Regions from separate parts of the Streptomyces sp. NPDC039423 genome, predicted to be linked through region 1. Evidence: predicted binding sites of a transcription regulator. Region 1 holds the regulator's gene; the other holds the start of a gene.
What was found. The regulator HspR, encoded in region 1, represses chaperone genes until heat shock. The targets are predictions, from matches to a motif close to TTGAGNNNNNNNNNCTCAA.
Positions count from the first base shown of each region.

Region 2: lon (endopeptidase La) is a predicted target of HspR. The motif match lies at 4,826-4,844, and genes of this name have one in related genera.

Region 1 is NZ_JBVKAH010000008.1:200,935-212,031, forward strand. Features, by position in the region: gene ACZ7LK_RS25135 (heterodisulfide reductase-related iron-sulfur binding cluster) at 147-2,408, opposite strand; gene ACZ7LK_RS25140 (sugar transferase) at 2,492-3,124, opposite strand; gene dnaK (molecular chaperone DnaK) at 3,381-5,234, shown strand; gene grpE (nucleotide exchange factor GrpE) at 5,231-5,911, shown strand; gene dnaJ (molecular chaperone DnaJ) at 5,963-7,153, shown strand; gene ACZ7LK_RS25160 (heat shock protein transcriptional repressor HspR) at 7,155-7,610, shown strand; gene ACZ7LK_RS25165 (DUF4232 domain-containing protein) at 7,684-8,337, shown strand; gene ACZ7LK_RS25170 (hypothetical protein) at 8,330-8,821, opposite strand; gene ACZ7LK_RS25175 (helix-turn-helix transcriptional regulator) at 8,824-9,804, opposite strand; gene ACZ7LK_RS25180 (hypothetical protein) at 9,937-10,236, shown strand; gene ACZ7LK_RS25185 (Rieske (2Fe-2S) protein) at 10,233-10,550, shown strand; gene ACZ7LK_RS25190 (pyridoxamine 5'-phosphate oxidase family protein) at 10,682-11,095, opposite strand.
Region 2 is NZ_JBVKAH010000002.1:681,435-692,531, reverse strand. Features, by position in the region: gene ACZ7LK_RS09200 (M4 family metallopeptidase) at 1-302, opposite strand, end outside; gene ACZ7LK_RS09195 (helix-turn-helix domain-containing protein) at 452-1,453, shown strand; gene ACZ7LK_RS09190 (trypsin-like serine peptidase) at 1,483-2,310, shown strand; gene lon (endopeptidase La) at 2,392-4,803, opposite strand; gene ACZ7LK_RS09180 (DUF4259 domain-containing protein) at 4,955-5,377, shown strand; gene ACZ7LK_RS09175 (nucleotidyltransferase domain-containing protein) at 5,371-6,174, shown strand; gene ACZ7LK_RS09170 (rhomboid-like protein) at 6,253-7,074, opposite strand; gene ACZ7LK_RS09165 (spermidine synthase family protein) at 7,217-7,996, shown strand; gene ACZ7LK_RS09160 (response regulator transcription factor) at 8,079-8,816, shown strand; gene ACZ7LK_RS09155 (HAMP domain-containing sensor histidine kinase) at 8,813-9,901, shown strand; gene ACZ7LK_RS09150 (multifunctional oxoglutarate decarboxylase/oxoglutarate dehydrogenase thiamine pyrophosphate-binding subunit/dihydrolipoyllysine-residue succinyltransferase subunit) at 10,171-11,097, shown strand, end outside.

The DNA of each region.
Region 1 (11,097 bases):
GGTTCCTGTGCTTTTGGGGGCGAGCGGGGGAAGAGCGGGACGGGGCGGGCGATTACTGTGCAGTAGGTCACAGGGCCCCCTGGCGACACGAAGCGGGCGGACCCGCCCCCAGGGCAGGTCCGGCCGCTTCCGGCGTCGTACGGGAACTACTTCACCGGCTCCGGCTCGGTGTCCGCGTCCTCCGCCGGCGTCTCCTGCGCGGGCGTCTTGACGGAGTCCAGCAGGAGCTGGGCCACGTCGACGACCTGGAGGCTCTCCTTGGCCTTGCCGTCGTTCTTCTTGCCGTTCACGGAGTCCGTGAGCATCACGAGGCAGAAGGGGCAGGCGGTGGAGACGATGTCCGGGTTGAGGGACAGGGCCTCGTCCACGCGCTCGTTGTTGATGCGCTTGCCGATCCGCTCCTCCATCCACATCCGCGCGCCACCGGCGCCGCAGCAGAAGCCCCGCTCCTTGTGGCGGTGCATCTCCTGCTGACGCAGGCCCGGGACGGCCGACATGATCTCGCGCGGCGGCGTGTAGACCTTGTTGTGGCGGCCCAGGTAGCACGGGTCGTGGTAGGTGATCAGACCGTCGACCGGCGTGACCGGGAGCAGCTTGCCCTCGTCGATGAGGTGCTGGAGAAGCTGCGTGTGGTGGATGACCTCGAACTCGCCGCCGAGCTGCGGGTACTCGTTCGCGATCGTGTTGAAGCAGTGCGGGCAGGTCGCGACGATCTTCTTGGCCGACTTCGGCTTCTTGGTCGACTCGTCCTCGTCGTCCTCGCCGAACGCCATGTTCAGCATGGCCACGTTCTCCTGGCCGAGCTGCTGGAACAGCGGCTCGTTGCCCAGGCGGCGCGGCGAGTCACCGGTGCACTTCTCCTCGCCGCCCATGATCGCGAACTTCACGCCCGCGATGTGGAGCAGCTCGGCGAAGGCCTTCGTCGTCTTCTTGGCCCGGTCCTCCAGGGCCCCCGCGCAGCCGACCCAGTACAGGTAGTCGACCTCGGTGAGGTCCTCGACGTCCTTGCCGACGATCGGGACCTCGAAGTCGACCTCCTTGGTCCACTCGACGCGCTGCTTCTTCGCCAGGCCCCAGGGGTTGCCCTTCTTCTCCAGGTTCTTGAGCATCGTGCCCGCCTCGGACGGGAACGCGGACTCGATCATCACCTGGTAGCGGCGCATGTCGACGATGTGGTCGATGTGCTCGATGTCGACCGGGCACTGCTCCACGCACGCGCCGCAGGTGGTGCAGGACCACAGCACGTCCGGGTCGATGACGCCGTTCTCCTCCAGCGTGCCGATCAGCGGGCGCTCGGCCTCGGCCAGCGCGGCCGCCGGGACGTCCTTGAGCTGCTCCTCGGAGGCCTTCTCGTCGCCCTCCATCGTCTTGCCGCCGCCGGCGAGCAGGTACGGCGCCTTGGCGTGCGCGTGGTCGCGCAGCGACATGATCAGCAGCTTCGGCGACAGCGGCTTGCCGGTGTTCCAGGCGGGGCACTGCGACTGGCAGCGGCCGCACTCGGTGCAGGTGGAGAAGTCGAGGATGCCCTTCCAGGAGAAGTGCTCGACCTGGGAGACGCCGTACACGTCGTCGTCGCCCGGGTCCTCGAAGTCGATCGCCTTGCCGCCGGACGTCATCGGCTGGAGCGCGCCGAGCGCGGTCGAGCCGTCGGCGTTGCGCTTGAACCAGATGTTCGGGAATCCGAGGAAGCGGTGCCAGGCCACACCCATGTTGGTGTTGAGCGAGATCGTGATCATCCAGATGAACGACGTCGCGATCTTGATCATGGCGACGAGGTAGACCAGGTTCTGCAGCGCCGGGACGCTCAGCCCCTTGAAGGCCAGGACCAGGGGGTACGAGGCCCAGTACCCGGCCTCGTAGTGCTCCACGCCGTGCAGTGCGCCCTCGAGGCCGCGCAGCGTCATGATCGAGACGCCGACGATGAGGATGACGGCCTCGACGAAGTACGCCTGCCAGGTGATGGAGCCGGCGAAGCGGGACTTGCGGCCCGGCCTGGTCGCCTTGCTGAACTGGCGGATGGCGATGAGCACCACGATGCCCACGACCGTGAAGGTGCCGAGGGTCTCGACCCACAGCTCCCAGGGCAGCCAGTCGCCGATCAGCGGAATCAGCCAGTCCGCCTGGAACAGCTGTCCGACGGCGTTGGCCAGGGTCAGGAGCAGGCCGAAGAAGCCCACCGCCACACCCCAGTGCGCGACGCCGACGATGCCCCAGCGGTTCATCCGGGTGTGGCCGAGGAACTCCCGGACCAGCGTGATGGTGCGCAGCACGGGGTCGTTGGTCCGGACCCCGGCGGGTACGGGCTGGCCGAGCATCACGAAGCGGAAGATCTGCAGGATGGCACGGCCGAACAGGGCGACGCCGACCGCGATTAGGACCAGCGACACGATGATCGCGGCGAGTTGCATGGAGGCTCCTCGGGCCTGCGAGGGTGGGAGGGCTTAGGTACTACTAAGCGGTAACTTATTCAGTCCGTGCTGAGCGTACCCAGTTATTCCGCCGCACTGTAGCCGCGCAGGCGGTGATCTGCGTCGCTCAGGTGAGCCTGACCGGGCACGGTCCGCAACGAGCGCAGCAGCAGGGCGATGTCCAGCCCGATCCACTGGTTCTCGACGTAGTGCTGGTCGAGCAGCAGCGGCTCGTCCCACGGCAGCGCGGAGCCGCGCCGCACCTGGGCCAGGCCGGTCAGTCCCGGTCTGACGCTCCGGCGCCAGGGGGCGCGGGCGGCGGGGGCGCCGGGCGGGAGGGGGGCCGGGCCCACCAGGGACATCTCGCCCCGGACGACATGGGGCAGGCGCGACAGCACGTCCAGGCGGAACCGGCGGACGGGTAGATACCGGAGGGTGAACGGGCGGCCGTCGAGGCCGGTCCTCGTCTCGCGTACGAGCACCCCGCCGGCCGGCCGGCCCAGCGCGGCGGCGACGGCCCCCGCCAGGAGCAGTGGGGCCGCCAGGGCGAGCAGGGCTGTAGCCAGCACCAGGTCGAGGACCCGCTTGGGGTCGCCGAGCCGCGCCGGTGTCCCGGCGCGCGGCGGGTCGCAGGGCCCGGGGGAGGCGCAACCGGGCGGCCCGGCGGGCTCCTCGGGGAGGCGGGGGACGCGCGGTGAGGGGTGCATGGAGCGCATGGGACACACACCTGACGACTTTGCGGCTAATCGCCGTGAATGCGGCTTTTAATTCGTTGTTTGAACGATCGCACGGTTGTGTGTGAGGTGGTAGTGGTTCGGGGTAGGCGGCGGGTCGTGGCCGCAGGGCCGGACGACCGCCCTGCCGCAAGCGCCGCCAAGAAGTTGAGCCCCCACGGCTCAAGTCTGTTGACTCCGATCCGGCTGTCGTGCATCCTTGAGCCTGTTCCACTCAAGTCAGCTGGAGGAATCGAAAATGGCACGTGCGGTCGGCATCGACCTGGGCACGACTAACTCCGTCGTCAGCGTTCTGGAAGGCGGCGAGCCCACCGTCATCACCAACGCCGAGGGCGCCAGGACCACGCCGTCCGTCGTCGCCTTCGCGAAGAACGGCGAGGTGCTCGTCGGCGAGGTGGCCAAGCGCCAGGCGGTCACGAACGTCGACAGGACCATCCGGTCGGTCAAGCGCCACATGGGCACCGACTGGAAGATCGAGCTGGACGGGAAGAACTTCAACCCGCAGCAGATCAGCGCCTTCATCCTGCAGAAGCTGAAGCGTGACGCCGAGGCGTACCTGGGCGAGAAGGTCACCGACGCGGTGATCACCGTCCCGGCGTACTTCAACGACTCCGAGCGCCAGGCCACCAAGGAGGCCGGTGAGATCGCGGGCCTCAACGTCCTGCGCATCGTCAACGAGCCGACGGCCGCCGCCCTCGCGTACGGCCTGGACAAGGACGACCAGACCATCCTGGTCTTCGACCTCGGTGGCGGCACCTTCGACGTCTCGCTGCTGGAGATCGGCGACGGCGTCGTCGAGGTGAAGGCCACCAACGGTGACAACCACCTCGGTGGTGACGACTGGGACCAGCGCGTCGTCGACTACCTGGTCAAGCAGTTCCAGTCCGGTCACGGTGTGGACCTGTCCAAGGACAAGATGGCCCTCCAGCGCCTCCGCGAGGCCGCCGAGAAGGCCAAGATCGAGCTGTCCTCGTCCACCGAGACCTCGATCAACCTGCCCTACATCACGGCGTCCGCCGAGGGCCCGCTGCACCTGGACGAGAAGCTCACGCGCGCCCAGTTCCAGCAGCTCACCGCCGACCTGCTGGAGCGCTGCAAGACGCCGTTCCACAACGTCATCAAGGACGCGGGCATCCAGCTCTCCGAGATCGACCACGTCGTCCTCGTCGGTGGTTCCACCCGCATGCCGGCCGTCGCCGAGCTCGTCAAGGAGCTGACCGGTGGCCGCGAGGCCAACAAGGGCGTCAACCCGGACGAGGTCGTCGCCATCGGCGCCGTGCTCCAGGCCGGTGTCCTCAAGGGTGAGGTCAAGGACGTCCTGCTCCTCGACGTGACCCCGCTGTCCCTCGGTATCGAGACCAAGGGCGGCATCATGACCAAGCTGATCGAGCGCAACACCACGATCCCGACCAAGCGGTCCGAGATCTTCACGACGGCCGAGGACAACCAGCCGTCGGTGCAGATCCAGGTCTACCAGGGCGAGCGCGAGATCGCGGCGTACAACAAGAAGCTCGGCATGTTCGAGCTGACCGGCCTCCCGCCGGCCCCGCGCGGCGTCCCGCAGATCGAGGTCGCATTCGACATCGACGCCAACGGCATCATGCACGTGACCGCGAAGGACCTCGGCACGGGCAAGGAGCAGAAGATGACCGTCACCGGCGGCTCCTCGCTGCCGAAGGACGAGGTCGACCGGATGCGTGAGGAGGCCGAGCGGTACGCGGAGGAGGACCACAAGCGCCGCGAGGCCGCCGAGAGCCGCAACCAGGGCGAGCAGCTCGTCTACCAGACGGAGAAGTTCCTCAAGGACAACGAGGACAAGGTCCCGGGCGACGTCAAGACCGAGGTCGAGACGGCGGTGAACGAGCTCAAGGAGAAGCTGAAGGGCGAGGACACCGCGGAGATCCGCACCGCCACCGAGAAGGTCGCGGCCGTCTCCCAGAAGCTCGGCCAGGCCATGTACGCGGACGCCCAGGCCGCGGGCGGCGCCGCCGGTGCCGGTGAGGCCCCGGGTGCCGCCCAGGGTGCCGCCGCCGACGACGACGTCGTCGACGCCGAGATCGTCGACGACGAGAAGCCGAAGGGGGCCGCATGACGGAGGAGACCCCGGGCTTCGAGGAGAAGCCCGACGTCCCCTCCGGCGCCGCGCCTGACGACGCCGCCGAGACCGCCGGTGCCACTCCTTCCGCGAACGCGGAGGAGGGCCCGGCGGCCCCGGCAGGGGACGCGACCGCAACCGTCGCCGGCCTGACGGCCCAGCTGGACCAGGCCCGCACCGCGCTCGGCGAGCGCACCGCGGACCTCCAGCGGCTCCAGGCCGAGTACCAGAACTACCGCCGCCGGGTCGAGCGCGACCGGGTCACCGTCAAGGAGATCGCCGTCGCGAGCCTCCTGACCGAGCTCCTGCCGGTGCTCGACGACATCGGCCGCGCCCGCGAGCACGGCGAGCTGGTGGGCGGCTTCAAGTCGGTGGCCGAATCGCTGGAGACGGTCGCCGCCAAGATGGGCCTCCAGCAGTTCGGCAAGGAGGGCGAGCCCTTCGACCCGACGATCCACGAGGCGCTGATGCACTCGTACGCGCCGGACGTCACCGAGACGACCTGCGTGGCGATCCTTCAGCCCGGGTACCGCATCGGCGAGCGGACCATCCGGCCCGCCCGTGTCGCGGTGGCCGAGCCCCAGCCGGGGGCCGCGCCGGCCCCGTCGGCGCAGGCGCCGAAGGAGGAGCAGAAGGCGGCCGACGAGGAGAGCGGTGGCCCCGAGGAGGGCTGACGCGTCGACCGTCGACCGGGAAGTGACCGGTGACCGGAAGGAGGGACGTCGATGAGCACGAAGGACTTCGTGGAGAAGGACTACTACAAGGTTCTCGGCGTCCCCAAGGACGCCACCGAGGCCGAGATCAAGAAGGCGTACCGGAAGCTCGCCCGCGAGTTCCACCCGGACGCCAACAAGGGTGACGCGGGCGCGGAGGCGCGCTTCAAGGAGATCTCCGAGGCGAACGACATCCTCGGTGACCCCAAGAAGCGCAAGGAGTACGACGACGCCCGCGCCCTGTTCGGCAACGGTGGCTTCCGTGCCGGCCCGGGCGGCGGAGCAGGCGGAACGTTCAACTTCGACCTGGGCGACCTCTTCGGGGGCGCCCAGGGCGGGGCGGGCGGTGCCGGCGGCTTCGGCGGCGGCGGCCTCGGGGACGTCTTCGGCGGCCTGTTCAACCGGGGCGCGGGCGGCGGCGCGGGCACGCGCACCCAGCCGCGCCGGGGACAGGACGTCGAGTCCGAGGTGACGCTCAGCTTCACCGAGGCGGTCGACGGGGCGACGGTCCCGCTGCGGATGTCCAGCCAGCAGCCCTGCAAGGCGTGTTCGGGAACCGGCGACAAGAACGGCACACCGCGCGTGTGCCCCACCTGCGTCGGCACCGGGCAGGTCTCGCGGGGCGGCAGCGGCTCCTTCTCGCTGACCGACCCGTGCGTGGACTGCAAGGGCCGCGGGCTCATCGCCCAGGACCCGTGCGACGTCTGCCACGGCAGCGGCCGCGCCAAGTCCTCCCGCACCATGCAGGTCCGCATCCCCGCGGGCGTGTCCGACGGGCAGCGCATCCGGCTGCGCGGCAAGGGCGCGCCCGGCGAGCGGGGCGGCCCGGCCGGTGACCTGTACGTGGTGGTGCACGTGGCCACCCACCCGGTCTTCGGCCGCAAGGGCGACAACCTGACCGTCACGGTGCCCGTCTCGTTCGACGAGGCGGCCCTCGGTGGCGAGATCAGGGTGCCCACCCTCGGCGGGCCCGCGGTCACGCTGAAGATCCCGGCGGGGACGCCCAACGGCCGGACCATGCGCGCCCGTGGCAAGGGAGCGGTCCGCAAGGACGGCACCCGCGGGGACCTGCTCGTCACCGTCGAGGTGGCCGTGCCGAAGGACCTGGGCGACAAGGCGCGCGAGGCACTCGAAACGTACCGGGAGGCCACGGCGGGTGAGGACCCGCGGGCCGAGCTGTTCCAGGCCGCGAAGGGGGCTTGAGATGGACGGACGCCGTCGCAATCCGTACGAGCTGACCGACGAGACACCGGTGTACGTCATCTCGGTGGCGGCCCAGCTCAGCGGACTGCACCCGCAGACCCTGCGCCAGTACGACCGGCTGGGTCTGGTCTCGCCGGACCGTACGGCCGGGCGGGGCCGGCGGTACTCGGCCCGGGACATCGAACTGCTGCGGCAGGTACAGCAGTTGTCGCAGGACGAGGGCATCAACCTGGCCGGCATCAAGCGGATCATCGAGCTGGAGAACCAGGTCGCCGCGCTCCAGTCCCGGGTGGCCGAGCTGTCGGCGGCCGTCGAGGGCGCGGCGGCGGCGATGCGCCAGCGCGAGGCCCAGGTCCACGCCTCGTACCGGCGCGACCTGGTGCCGTACCAGGACGTGCAGCAGGCGAGCGCGCTGGTGGTGTGGCGCCCGCCCAAGAAGCGCGGCGAGCGCGCCTGACACCCTTGCCAGGCCCCTTCCGTTCCGGCGGAGGGGGCCTTTCGCCGTCGTGGGCGCGTGCGATGATCCCGGGATGCGTACGACGTGGGGGGCCTCGCGCGGCCGGCTGCGCGCCGGTGCGGTGCTGGTGGTGGCCGTGGCCGCGCTCGCGGCGGGCTGCGACGACGGGACCGGTGACGCGCCGCTGCCGGAGCGGATCACCGCGCGCCCGGATCCCGGGACGGCGGCTCCCGTACCGCCGCGGGGGGCGCCGGACGGGCCCGGGGCGCCGGACGCGGACTGTCCCGCTTCGGGAGTGCGGGTCGGGACGGGCATGACGGAGGCCGCGTCGGGGCTGCGGGCGATGGGCCTGCTGCTGGTCAACTGCGGTACGCGGCCGTTCGAGGTGAGCGGGTACCCGGCCCTCGACGTCCTCGGGGAGGACCGCCGGGCGTTGGACGTCACCGTCCGGCGCGGGTCGCACGTCGACGCCGGCGCGAAGCCCTCGGCGTTCGTCCTCGCGCCCGGCGCCCGGGCGAGCGCCTCGGTGGTCTGGCGCAACACGGTCACCCGTACGGACGTGGTGGCGACGAACGGGGCGTACGTCCGCGTGACCCCCGCCCCCGGCGTACCGGCCCAGACGGTGGCCCCGGCCGACGGCGGCCCGCTGGACCTGGGCAACACCGGCGCCGTCGAGGTCACGCCCTGGAAGCCGTACGACGACCCGGCCGGGACGCGCCCTAGGTGATCAGCTCGGCCACCACGTCCAGCGTGGTCTGCCACAGCGGCTGCGCGCCCGTCCCGAAGGCGGCCGCCAGGGCCGTGCCCACGGCGACGTCCTGGGCCAGGGGCTTGGCGTCGTCGTTCCACGCGGCGGTGACCGTGCCGTCGCCGGAGGACTCCAGCTCGCCCAGCCGGCGGCCGCCGCGCAGCAGCCGGCTCTCCCCGTACGAGCAGGGCACGAGCCGGTAGCGGACGTCGCCGACGGTGGCGTCGACGCGGTAGGAGTGGCGGGACAGCCGTCCCTTGGCGGGCGCGATCCGGGCGGGCCGGCCGTCGACGGTGAGCGTCAGCAGGGCCGGGTCGCGGGTGCCGAGGGGGACGTGCGGGTCGGGTTCCGTGCCGGGGGCGCGGACCAGGCGTACGTGGGGGAGGCCCGGGCCGGTGACGTCCAGGGTCCCGGCGGCGGGCCGGAGGTCCACGTCCGGCGTGGCGGGGGAATGGTCGAGCATGGTCAGTGGTCCTGCTCCAGGATGCCGGACTGGGCGATCAGGTAGCCCAGTTGGGCGCGGCTGCCGCTGCCGAGGACGGCGGCGAGCTTGGCGATGTGGGCACGGCAGGTCCGTACGTTCATGCCGAGGCGGCGGGCGATGGCCTCGTCGACGTGGCCCTCGACGAGGAGCTTGGCGATGGAGCGCTGGACGCCGCTGATGCCGTCGGACTTCAGGTCGTACGGGATCTCCTCGTTGATCGGCACGGCGAGCTGCCAGAACTGGTCGAAGACACCGGCGAGGTAGGCGACCAGGCCGGGGTGGCGCAGCTCCAGGGCGACCTGGCGGTCGCTGCGCGCGGGGACGAAGGCGACCTCCCGGTCGACGATGATGAGCCGGTCGATGATCTGTTCCAGGGTGCGCACCTGCACCTCGGGGCCCACGTGTTCCAGGTACGTCAGGGTGAGTTCGGTGTGCCGGGCCGTGTGCTGGTAGAGCGTGCGCATCCGGATGCCCCGGCCGAGCAGGGGCCGCACCCGGCGCAGGGCCTCGCTCAGTCCGTGGGCGGGGCGGCCGCCGCCGGGCTGGACGGTCAGCAGTTCCTTCTCGCAGCCGGCCACCACCCGGTCCAGTGTCGCGTTGATCCGGCTCAGGCCCTCCAGCACGGTGATCGCGTGCGTGGTGGGGGCGTTCTGGGCGCTGATCGCCATGAATGGCTCGAACGCGTCGGACAGTTCGACCGTCAGACGTCTACGCTCCAGGATCTCGCGCTCGATGGGCTGGAGCAGTTGGGCCAGCGCGGAGGAGGGCGGGACGGGGCGGAGCCACTGGGCGTCGTCCGGGTCCGGGTGGAGGAGCGCGAGGTCGAGGAGACACGGCACCTCATCCGCCTCTGACCGGGGTATTCGTCCGCTGCGCAAGGCGTTGGCGTAGAGCTCGGACCCCTCCTCGCACAGCTCCGTGTGGGAATGGGGGTGGCCAGGCTTGTCCGGTTTTACGCTCATCTGTACACCCCCAGGCTCCTGCATCTCAGGAACATGATGCCTGTCGTAGGTGGTGGAAGCGTGGAGAGTGAGCAATCGTCGTAGCCGCGGGGGTTGGAAAGAGACGTTGCCTTCAAGTGAGGTTGCTCGGTGATGACGAAGAGACTCATACGCGCAGTGGTTGCCAGTGCGTTCATCGCTGCCGGCGCGGTAGGGGTTCTGGGGGCGGCCGAGGGTCAGGACTCGCTGGCGGCTCCCGGCACCGGTATCACGACGCAGGACCCCGGCTGGACCGCGGCGCCCGCCGCGTCGGGCCGGACCGTGCACGACCCCTCGTGGACCGCCGTACCCGTCAGGTCGGGCCCGGCGACGACCGACCCCGGATGGACCGCCGCGCCCGCGTCGGCGGGCCGTTCGGCGACCGACCCCGGCTGGACCCTCGTCCGCGCATGAACGTTCCCGACGACTCGCGTTTCCGGCGCGAGATGGCATCCGCCTACCGGTCCGGGTGGCATTTCATCGACCTCGTCACGGCTGTGCCGCACAGTGGCGATTCGTTGATGGTCACCCTCTTCGGAGAGCCGATCGTCATCACGCGCGGAGAGGACGAGGACATCCGAGCGTACCGATGCCTCCGACGGCCCCGCGGAGCACCGCAGCCCGTCCGGTGCGCCATCAGGTACGGAATGATTTTCGTCAACCTCGACCAGCGTGACCACCAGCTCGTCGAGCCGGAGACCACCACCGCCACCCCCCGCAGCGCCTGAGCGGTTCCCCCGTCGTTGTAAATCGCTCAGGTGCTTCCCCCACACAGCGGCGCCATCGTGGACCTGAACACGATGGCGCCGCTGTGCTGTCCGCGTACGCACGCGTACGGTCAGGACCCCCCGCGCGGGCGTCAGGCCCGCCCCATCGCCCGCGTCAGGGCGATCTCGATGACGACCCGGTCAGGGTTCGGCGTGGGCGTGCGGCCGTAGCGGGCCGCGTACCGCTCCACCGCGTCGGCCACCGCCTCCGGTTCCGTACGGATCCTCGCGACGCCCTCCAGGGTCGCCCAGCGCCCCTTGTCGACCTGGCACACCGCCACCCGCGCGCCGTCCGGGCCCGCGGCCAGCACGTTGGCGACCTTGCGGCTGTGCTTGTTGGTGATCACCCGGGCGATGCCCTTCTCGCCGCCCTCGGGGTCGTACGTCACGCCCACCGCGACGACGTGCGGCGTGCCGTCCGGCCGGGGCGTGGTCAAGGTGCACATGTGGTACTCGCGCCAGAAGTCCAGATACGAAGCGCCGGGATGACGGGGGTCGATGGCCATGC
Region 2 (11,097 bases), on a different contig from region 1:
AGATCACGCCGCGGTTCGGCGATCTTGTAGCGGCTCTCCTTGGCGGCGAGGTGTTCGCGCGCCGCGTCCGCCGGGCTCGCCCCCGCGTCCGTCGCCTCGTCGAGGCCGTCGACGAGGGCGGGGGTCGCGGTCCGCGCCCCCGGGATCACGTCGGCGGGCGGTCCGGCGGGCGGCGGGGTCGCCGCCGAGGCCGGAACCGCGGTGATCAGGAGCCCGGCGGCGGCGAGCAGAGCCGCCGCCCGGGCCCCCGCCCGTATGCCGGATGTTCCCGCATGCGTGCTGGGCGTGCTGGGTTCGCGCACAGTCCGTATCCCTCCCACGTGCTGGTCAGCCGTTCAGGTGGTCATGGCCATGCAAGCCGTGGGCCGCCAACGCGGCAATGGACGGGCGGGGTTGAGAAGTGGACACGCACACTTGTGGGGCATGTGAAGGCGGAGTGAGAATCCGACGCATGATCCAGGGAGAACTGACCACTCTCGGCCTGGGCAGGACCGAGGAGCGCGCCTACGAGGCGCTGCTGAAGGAACAGGCGGACGGGGCGGACGAGCTGGCGCGATTGCTCGGCCTGCCGCGCGAGCGGCTGGACGCGGCGCTGGACCGGCTCGTCGAGCACGGTTTCGCCCGGCCGCCCGATCCGCCCGACCCGTCCGATCCGTCCTGCGCGGGGGACGCGCTACCGCACCCGGCCGCACCGGCCGCCGCCATCCGTACGCTGATCCACCGCCGGCAGGCGGAACTGCACCTGCGGTCCGCCGAACTGGCCCGGTTACGCCTGGCCGCCGACCGGTTGGCGGGGGACGCCGGTGCCCCGGGGGGCGAACGGGGGCGCGTCGAGGTGGTGACGGGGCGGCGGGCCATCGCCGAGCGGGCGGCCCGGCTGCTGGACGGCGCGGAGCGGGAGGTCGTCGTCATGGACCGGCCGCCGTACACCGCGCTGGACGTGGAGTCGCTGCTGGCCCGGGGCGTACGGGTGCGGGCGGTGCTGGACCGGGCGGGGCTCGCGGACCCGGGGCGGGCGCGGGCGCTGACCGGCCTGGCGGGGCGCGGACTTCGGGTACGGGTGGCCGCGGACGTCCCGGCGAGGCTGGTCGCGGTGGACCGGCGCGTCACGCTGCTGCCGCCGGCGGACGCCGCCGGGCCGCGGGCGGCCGCGCTGGTGAGCCGGGACGGGCTGCTGTGCGGGGCGCTGCTGCCGCTGTTCGAGGCGGTGTGGGAGCGGGCCGGGCCGCTGGGCGGCGGCGTCGAGGACGGGGCCGCGGCGCTGCCGGGGCCGGAGCGGGAGTTGCTGGCGCTGCTGGCGGCGGGGCACAAGGACGAGGCGATCGCCCGCCGGCTGGGGGTCCATGTGCACACGGCGCGGCGCCGGATCAGCCGGCTGCTGGAGTCGCTGGACGCGCGGACGCGGTTCCAGGCGGGGGCGCGCGCGTCGTCACGGGGCTGGCTGGATGGCTGAGCGGCGCGGCCATGGGCAAGGATGGCCGTATGCGCTGGAAGAGGCCGTTGCTGTGGATCGTCGCCGTCGTCACCACCGCCACCGCGTGCGGGGGGCCGTCGCACTCCGCCGCGCGCCCGGACGGTACGGCCCGGGGCGCCGCGAGCGGCTCCCCCGCGCCGGACCGGGCGAAGGCCCGGGCCGGGGCTCCGGCTCCGCAGCGGTCGGCGGCGCCGTCCGCCGGGCTGCCGTCGGTGGGGGTGCTGCTCGACGAGGACGGCCACTGGTGCACGGCGAGCGTCGTCGACAGCCCGCGGGGCAACGTCGTCGCGACGGCCGCGCACTGTGTGTTCGCGGACGGCTCGGCGAGCTCCGGCTTCTCGTTCGCGCCCGGTTACCGGGGCACGGGCGCGAAGCGGACGCCGTACGGGACGTGGAAGGTCCGTACGGTGCAGGTGGCCGACGCGTGGAAGGCCGCCGGGGACGACGCGGACGCCCACGACTACGCCTTCCTGACCCTGGCGCCGGACGGCCGGGGCCGCCAGGTGCAGGACGTGGTGGGCGCGGCCCGGCCGGACTGGGCGTCCGGCCCCGAGCGCCGGGTGACGGTGGTGGGGTACCCGAACAAGGAGCACAACCCGGCCGACGGCCCGGTCTCCTGCACCACGGACACCCGGCGGGACCCGGACCTGTCCGGCTCGATGCTGATGGAGTGCGACGGCTTCTTCGACGGCACCAGCGGCAGCCCGTGGCTCGCCGCCGGCCGCCTGATCGGCGTCCTGAGCGGCGGCGAGACGGACACCGAGTCCACGGCGGTCCTCTTCGACGCCCGTACCCGCGCGCTCTTCGACCGGGCCGTCAAGGCCGCCGCCACGTAGGGGGCGTGGGACTTTCCGGGGGACGGGCCGGAGCCCCGGGGCGCGGGCGCGCCCCGGGGCTCCGGCCGGCGGACCGCCGGGTCAGGCCGCCACCGGGACCTCCGTGGTGGCGGGGGCGAGCGCCAGCTCCAGGACCTGGCGGACGTCGGTGACGGGGTGGACCTCCAGCTTGTCGAGGATCTCGGCCGGGACGTCGTCCAGGTCGGCCTCGTTCCGCTTGGGGATGATCACGGTGGTGATGCCCGCCCGGTGCGCCGCCAGCAGCTTCTGCTTGACGCCGCCGATCGGCAGCACCCGCCCGGTCAGGGAGACCTCGCCGGTCATCGCCACGTCCGTGCGGACCAGCCGCCCGGACAGCAGCGACGCCAGCGCCGTCGTCATGGTGATGCCCGCGCTCGGGCCGTCCTTGGGCACCGCGCCGGCCGGGAAGTGGATGTGCACGCCCCGGTCCTTGAGGCCCGTGACGGGCAGTTCCAGTTCGGCGCCGTGCGAGCGGAGGAAGCTCAGCGCGATCTGGGCGGACTCCTTCATCACGTCACCGAGCTGGCCGGTCAGCGTCAGGCCCGCCGCGCCCGTCTCCGGGTCGGCCAGCGACGCCTCGACGAACAGGACGTCGCCGCCCGCGCCGGTGACCGCGAGCCCGGTGGCGACACCGGGGACGGCGGTGCGCCGCTCCGCCGGGTCCTGGGCGGACTCGGGCACGTGGTGCGGCCGCCCGATCAGGCCCCGGAGGTCGTCCGCGCCGATGGTGAAGGGCAGCTCCTGTTCGCCCAGTTCGTGCCGGGCGGCGACCTTCCGCAGCAGCCGGGCGATCGACCGCTCCAGGTTCCGGACGCCGGCCTCGCGGGTGTACTCGCCCGCGAGCCTGCGCAGCGCCGGCTCGTCCAGCGTCACCTCGCCGCTCTCCAGGCCCGCCCGCTCCAACTGGCGCGGCAGCAGGTGGTCCCGGGCGATGACGACCTTCTCGTCCTCGGTGTAGCCGTCGAGGCGGACCAGCTCCATCCGGTCGAGGAGCGCCTCGGGGATGGCCTCCAGCACGTTGGCCGTGGCGAGGAAGACCACGTCCGACAGGTCGAGTTCGACCTCCAGGTAGTGGTCGCGGAAGGTGTGGTTCTGCGCCGGGTCCAGCACCTCCAGCAGCGCGGCGGCCGGGTCGCCCCGGAAGTCGGAGCCGACCTTGTCGATCTCGTCGAGCAGGACTACCGGGTTCATGGACCCGGCCTCCTTGATCGCGCGGACGATCCGGCCGGGCAGGGCGCCCACGTAGGTGCGCCGGTGGCCGCGGATCTCCGCCTCGTCGCGTACGCCGCCGAGGGCGACCCGTACGAACTTCCGGCCCATGGCGTGCGCGACCGACTCGCCGAGCGAGGTCTTGCCGACGCCGGGCGGGCCGACCAGCGCCAGCACCGCGCCGCCCCGCCGTCCGCCCACGACGCCCAGGCCGCGGTCGGACCGCCGCTTGCGCACCGCGAGGTACTCGGTGATGCGCTCCTTCACGTCCTCCAGACCGGCGTGCTCGGCGTCCAGGACCTCCTTGGCGCCCCCGATGTCGTAACTGTCCTCGGTGTGCTCGTTCCACGGCATCTCCAGGACCGTGTCGAGCCAGGTGCGGATCCAGGCGGTCTCCGGGTTCTGGTCGCTGGACCGCTCCAGCTTGTCGACCTCCTTGAGGGCGGCCTCGCGCACCTTCTCCGGGAGCCCGGCGTCCTCGACGCGGGCCCGGTAGTCGTCGGACTCGTCGCCCTCCTTCTCGCCGTTGAGCTCGCGCAGCTCCTTGCGTACGGCTTCGAGCTGACGACGCAGCAGGAACTCCCGCTGCTGCTTGTCGACGCCTTCCTGGACGTCCTTGGCGATGGACTCGGCGACGTCCTGTTCGGCGAGGTGCTCGCGAAGCTGCTCGGTGGCGAGCCTCAGGCGGGCGACGGGGTCCTCGGTCTCCAGCAGCTCGACCTTCTGGGCCAGGGTCAGGAACGGCGAGTAGCCGGAGTTGTCGGCGAGGGCGGAGACGCCGTCGATCTGCTGGACGCGGTCCACGACCTGCCAGGCGCCGCGCTTCTTGAGCCAGCTGGTGGCCAGCGCCTTGTACTCCTTGACGAGGTCGGCGACCTGGCCCGGCAGCGGCTCGGGCACCGTCTCCTCGACGGTGGTGCCCTCGACCCACAGGGCGGCGCCCGGGCCGGTCGTGCCGGCGCCGATCCGCACCCGGCCGCGACCGCGGATGAGGGCGCCGGGGTCGCCGTCGGAGAGCCGTCCGACCTGCTCCACGGTGCCGAGGACGCCGGTCGCCGCGTACGTCCCGTCGATGCGTGGCACCAGCAGGACCCGGGGCTTGCCCCCCTGGCCCCCCGAGGACCGGGCCGCCGCCTGGGCGGCCTCCACCGCGGCACGCACCTCGGTGTCGGACAGGTCCAGCGGCACCACCATCCCGGGCAGCACGACCTCGTCGTCGAGCGGCAGCACGGGCAGGGTGAGCGGTGTGGACGTCGAAGCCATGATCTCCCCTTCGGCAGTCAAGTTGAGCTGTACACACTCAATGCTTCTGCCGTGCGGGGTGTTCCCCGGACCTGTTCGCTCTGAGCGATCAGGCGTCACCCGGGGGTACTGCGATGATGCGCGGGACCGTACCGACGACCGGGGGATACGCATGGGGACCTGGGATTCCGGCCCGTTCGACAACGACACCGCCGCCGACTTCTGCGGCGACCTGGATGACGCCGGCGAGGAGGACCGGGCGCGCCTGGTCCGTGACCGGCTGCTGGTGGTGGCCGGCACGACCGGCTACCTGGAGGCGCCCGTGGCCGAGGAGGCGGTCGCCGCGGCCGCGCTGGTCGCCGCGCAGTGCCCGGGCGGTGACCCCGCCGACCCGCACTACGGCCCCGACGAACCCCTCCCGGATCTCACCGGCCTCCGGGCCCTGGCCGTGGAGGCGCTGGACCGGGTGGTGCGGGAGCCGTCGGAGCTGCCGGAGCTGTGGGGCTCCGCCGACGGCGGCTGGCGCGCCTCGGTCGACCGGCTCCGGGACGTCCTGTCGCCCCTCGGTCCGGCCGGCGGGGCGGGCCGGTGCTGAACGAGGACGGGACCCTGGCCCGGGAGGGCTCCCTCGACCGGGTGCCGGAGGTGTTCGCCCCGGTGGTCGACGCCGCGCGGGCGGGCATCGCGGCCGCCTTCGGTCCCGAGCGGCTGCACGGCGCGTACCTGTACGGCAGCGTTCCGCGCGGCACCGCCGTCGCGGGCGTCTCCGACCTCGACCTGCTCATCGCGCTGCGGGCGGAGCCCACGGAGGCCGACCGGGCCGCCGTCGCGGACCTGGAGGCCGAGCTGGACGGCCGGTTCGCGCAGATCGACGGCGCCTCGGCGCTGTTGTTAGGCGTGCCCACCCTGCTCAGCGAGCGGGAGCGGTACGACCTCGGGTTCTTCGTGGCCTGCCTGTGCACCCCGCTGCTGGGCGAGGACCTGGCCGGGCACCTGCCCGGCTACCGGCCCACCTCCCTGCTGGCCCGGGAGACCAACGGCGACCTGGCGCTGCTGCTGCCGCGCTGGCGACGGCGGCTGGCCGGGGCCGGGACGGCGGCCGAACGGGAGCGGCTGGCCCGCGGGGTGGGCCGGCACCTGGTGCGCACGGGCTTCACGCTGGTGCTGCCCCGGCACGGCGACTGGACGAGCGACCTGGAGGGGATGGCGGCGGTGTTCGGCACCCACTACCCGGCACGGGCGGGGCAGATGCGGACGGCCGCGGCGGTGGGTCGCCGCCCGGCGGGCGTGGATGCGGAGGTGCTGGCGGTGCTGATCGAGGACCTGGGGACCTGGCTGGCGGAGGAGTACCGGGTCCTGCACGGCGTGAAGGCGCCCCGCCCCGGGCAGTGACGGGGCGGGCCGGGGACGGGGCCGCCGGCCGGGATCGCGGAGCCGGCCGGGACCGTGAGCCCGACCGGCCCGGCCGGTTCAGGCCACGGGGCGCCGTCGCACGCGGCGCAGCAGCGGCCAGCCGCCGACACCGATCAACAGGGCCAGCGGGTGCCCCCAGTTGGTGAGGGGGTCCTCGAAGGCCAGCAGGTCCTGGAACAGCATCACCGACACCCAGGCCAGCACGACGCCGCGCGCCACCGGGCTCAGCAGCCCGGCCAGCGCCCCGACGGACGCCATCAGGCCGAAGCTGATCCCGTAGTCGAGCCGGTGCAGTGATGTGTGGGGCAGGTGTCCGGCCAGGACGGACAGCCCGACCGGGATCTCCGTCGCCAGGGTCGCCACCACGTGCCCCACCAGGAACACGGCGGCCGCCCGCCACGCCCCGATCCGGCGCTCCAGCGCCGTCAGTACGAAGACGAACCCCAGGGCGTACGGCGAGAACAGGCCACCCGCCACCCACAGCGCGCTGGCGACCAGCACGAGCAGCGGCGTCCGGGACAGGTGGGCGACGTCGGTGCTGGAGGCGTGCAGCAGCCCGGCGACGGTCGCGGGGTCGCCGTACCGGGCGAACAGCGAGGTGGCGACCAGGACGACCGTGTAGCCGAAGGTGAACGGCGTACCGGTGGGCGTGGGAAGGAGCCGCGCCGCCCTCCGCCAGGGTCCCTCCGTACGGACGGTCGGACACGCGGCGTCGTACCCGGAAGCGCCTTCCGGACGGGAGCCCCCGGGGGAAGCACCGGCGGCACCGGTCGCCGCACCCGCGGCATCCGTCGCCGCACCGGCGGCCCGGCGCTGGCCGGGGATGCCCTCCAGCAGCCCGGCGCCGTCCGCCGTCGCGCGCGTCCGGAGCTGGTGCACCGCGAGGCCGCCCTTCCCTGTTGCTACGGAACCCCCCGCACGACACCCCCGGATCATGCTTGCCCCAGCCAACGCGATCATGTGCGCCTCGTCCATGACATAGGTCACAGCGCCGGGCCCGTCCGTCGCTACGCTGAGGATCATGGCTGCGACGACTTCCGTGACGACGCCCCCGGCCCCGACGCCGTCCGCCACCACCGACCCGGCCCACCGGGCCGGCCCGGCCGCACCCGCCGACCCGGCCGGTACGGCCCACCCGCCCGCACCCGTGACGGTCGACCGCCGCGAGGGCCCGTACGGCGAGGTGGTGCTGCGCCGGCGCGGCGAGGTCTTCGAGATCATCGCCAACGGCATCTTCCTGATGGACACCTCCGACGGCCGGTCCGAGCGGCTGCTGGTCGACGCGGCCCTCCGGGCGCTCGGGACCCGGCCGCATCCCGCCGTGCTCGTGGGCGGGCTGGGCGTCGGGTTCTCGCTCGCGCACGCGGCCGCCGAACCCGCCTGGGGGCGCATCGCGGTGGTCGAGCGGGAGGAGGCGGTCATCGACTGGCACCGCTCGGGCCCGCTCGCCCGAGTCTCCGGCGAGGCGCTCGCCGACCCCCGCACGGTGCTGGTCCACGGCGACCTCGTCGCGTACGTCCACGGCTCCTCCGACACGTTCGACGCGCTGTGCCTGGACATCGACAACGGACCCGGCTGGACCGTCACCGAGGACAACGACAGCCTCTACTCGCCGTCCGGTCTGGCCGCCTGCGCGGCCCGGCTGAACCCCGGCGGAGTGCTCGCCGTGTGGTCCGCCCAGCCCTCCACCGATTTCGAAGAGTCATTGCGGAATGCCGGGTTCAGCGGGGTAAGAACCGAAGAGGTCCCGGTTGCCCGGGGCGTACCGGACGTGGTCCACCTCGCCGTTCGCCCTGCGTAGCCGGGACGCGGCCGGTGCCTTTACGCTGCTGACCGAACACACGGATCTACACGCTCGCGCAGGACGCGACAGGGGCGGGGCGATGGAGCAGACACACACCAGCAGTACCGGCACGGCGGTCGCGCCGGGAACACAGCGCCGCGTGCTGGTCGTCGAGGACGACACCACCATCGTCGAGGCCATCTCCGCCCGTTTGCGGGCCGAGGGGTTCCTGGTGCAGACGGCCACCGACGGCCCCGCGGCCGTGGACGCGGCCGAGGCGTGGCAGCCGGACCTGATGGTGCTGGACATCATGCTGCCCGGCTTCGACGGCCTGGAGGTCTGCCGCCGGGTCCAGGCCCAGCGGCCGGTGCCGGTGCTGATGCTGACGGCCCGCGACGACGAGACCGACATGCTGGTCGGCCTCGGGGTCGGCGCCGACGACTACATGACCAAGCCGTTCTCGATGCGGGAGCTGGCCGCCCGGGTGCATGTGCTGCTCCGGCGGGTCGAGCGGGCGGCACTGGCCGCCGTCACCCCGCGCAGCGGCATCCTGCGGCTCGGCGAACTGGAGATCGACCACGCGCAGCGGCGGGTGCGGGTGAAGGGCGAGGACGTCCACCTCACCCCGACCGAGTTCGACCTGCTGGTCTGCCTGGCGAACACGCCCCGCGCGGTGCTCTCGCGCGAGCAGTTGCTCGCCGAGGTGTGGGACTGGGCCGACGCGTCGGGCACCCGGACCGTGGACAGCCACATCAAGGCGCTGCGCCGCAAGATCGGCGCCGAGCGGATCCGTACGGTCCACGGCGTCGGGTACGCACTGGAGACGCCCGCGCCATGAGGTGGCTCCGGTCCCGGCTGCGCCCGGTCTCGATCTCCATCTCGATCAAGACCAAACTGGGCACCCTCGTCGTCGTCTCGGTCTTCATCACGACCGGCCTGCTGATGGTGGCCCTGCGCACGGAGACCGAGCTGCGCTTCATCACCGTCTTCTCGGTGATCGCCACGCTGCTGATCACCCAGTTCGTGGCGCACGGCCTGACCGCGCCGCTGGACGAGATGAACACCGTGGCGAAGTCCATCTCGCACGGTGACTACACCCGCCGGGTGCGCGGCGCGGACCGCCGTGACGAGCTGGGCGACCTGGCCTCCACGATCAACCGCATGGCGGACGACCTGGAGGCGGTGGACCGGCACCGCAAGGAGCTGGTGGCCAACGTCTCGCACGAGCTGCGCACGCCGATCGCGGCACTGCGCGCGGTGCTGGAGAACGTGGTGGACGGGGTCTCGGCCGCCGACCCCGAGACGATGCGCACGGCGCTGAAGCAGACCGAGCGGCTGGGCCGGCTGGTGGAGACGCTGCTGGACCTGTCACGACTGGACAACGGTGTCGTACCGCTCAGGTCGCGGCGCTTCGAGGTGTGGCCCTATCTGTCCGGGGTGCTGAAGGAGGCCAACCTGGCCGCCGCGCGGCGCGGGCTGGACTCCGGGTCGGGCAGCCACACCCGCAAGGACGTGCACCTGCACCTGGACGTGTCGCCGCCGGAGCTGACCGCGCACGCGGACAGCGAGCGGCTGCACCAGGTGGTGGCCAACCTGATCGACAACGCCGTGAAGCACTCGCCGCCGCACGGCCGGGTGACGGTGCGGGCCCGGCGCGGGCGGCAGCCGGAGTCGCTGGACCTGGAAGTGGTGGACGAGGGGCCGGGCATCCCGGAGTCCGAGCGGCACAAGGTCTTCGAGCGGTTCAACCGGGGCAGCGTGGCCTCGCCGCACGGCCCGGGCAGCGACGGCGGTACGGGACTGGGGCTGGCGATCGCCCGCTGGGCGGTCGATCTGCACGGTGGCCGCATCGGAGTGGCCGAATCCGCACGTGGATGCCGTATTCACGTCACTCTTCCAGGGATCCCGCAGTCCCGGGGTTGACGTAGGGTTCGAACCGGAAGGCCACGTTCTGCGTCTACATGGGCAGGACGTGTCCGAGGGTGCGCGCCGGCAGGGGCCGTAGCCGCGCTGTCCCCTACCCATTCGCAGGGCAACCACGCTTGTTTCCCGCCATTTACAGCGCCGAAACACGCCCTCGGATGTGATCTACGCGACGATGGCATGCCCGGCCTGCACGTCCCGGCCAGGGAGGCGTAGCCTTTATTTCCGCTGTCCATCACCTTGTGAAGCGGAAGAGGGCGGTTGCCGCCGTGTCGTCTCAGTCCCCCAGTAACTCGAGTATCTCGACCGACCAAGACGGGCAGGGTCCTTCGAACCCTGCCGCCGCGTTCGGTGCCAATGAGTGGCTCGTCGACGAGATCTACCAGCAGTACCTCCAGGACCCGAATTCGGTCGACCGTGCCTGGTGGGACTTCTTCGCCGACTACAAGCCGGGCGCCTCGTCCGGCTCGGCGGACAAGCCCGCGGGTGAGGGTGCCGTAGCCGCGGGGGCTGCGGGCACCGCCCAGGCCCCGGCCGCTCCGGCGCAGCCGGCAGCAGCGGCACCCGCACAGGCCGCTGCTCCCGCCCCCGCCCAGGCCCAGGCTCCCGCCGCCCAGCCCGCGCCCGCCGCGCAGGCCCCGGCTCCCGCCCCGGCCCCGGCCGCGAAGCCCGCCGCGCAGGCCCCGGCCGCGAAGCCGGCCGCCGCGCCCGCCGCGAAGCCCGCCGCCAAGGCGCAGCCGGCCACCGAGGCCCCCGCCGGCCCCGAGTACGTGCCGCTGCGCGGCCCGGCCGCCGCGGTCGCCAAGAACATGAACGCCTCGCTGGAGCTGCCGACGGCCACGTCCGTCCGCGCCGTCCCGGTGAAGCTGCTGTTCGACAACCGCATCGTCATCAACAACCACCTCAAGCGCGCCCGCGGCGGGAAGATCTCCTTCACGCACCTGATCGGGTACGCGATGGTGCAGGCCATCAAGGCCATGCCGTCGATGAACTACTCGTACGGCGAGAAGGACGGCAAGCCGGTCCTGGTCAAGCCGGAACACGTCAACTTCGGTCTGGCGATCGACCTGGTGAAGCCGAACGGCGAGCGCCAGCTCGTCGTCGCGGGCATCAAGAAGGCCGAGACGCTCGGCTTCTTCGAGTTCTGGCAGGCGTACGAGGACATCGTCCGCCGCGCCCGCAACAACAAGCTGACG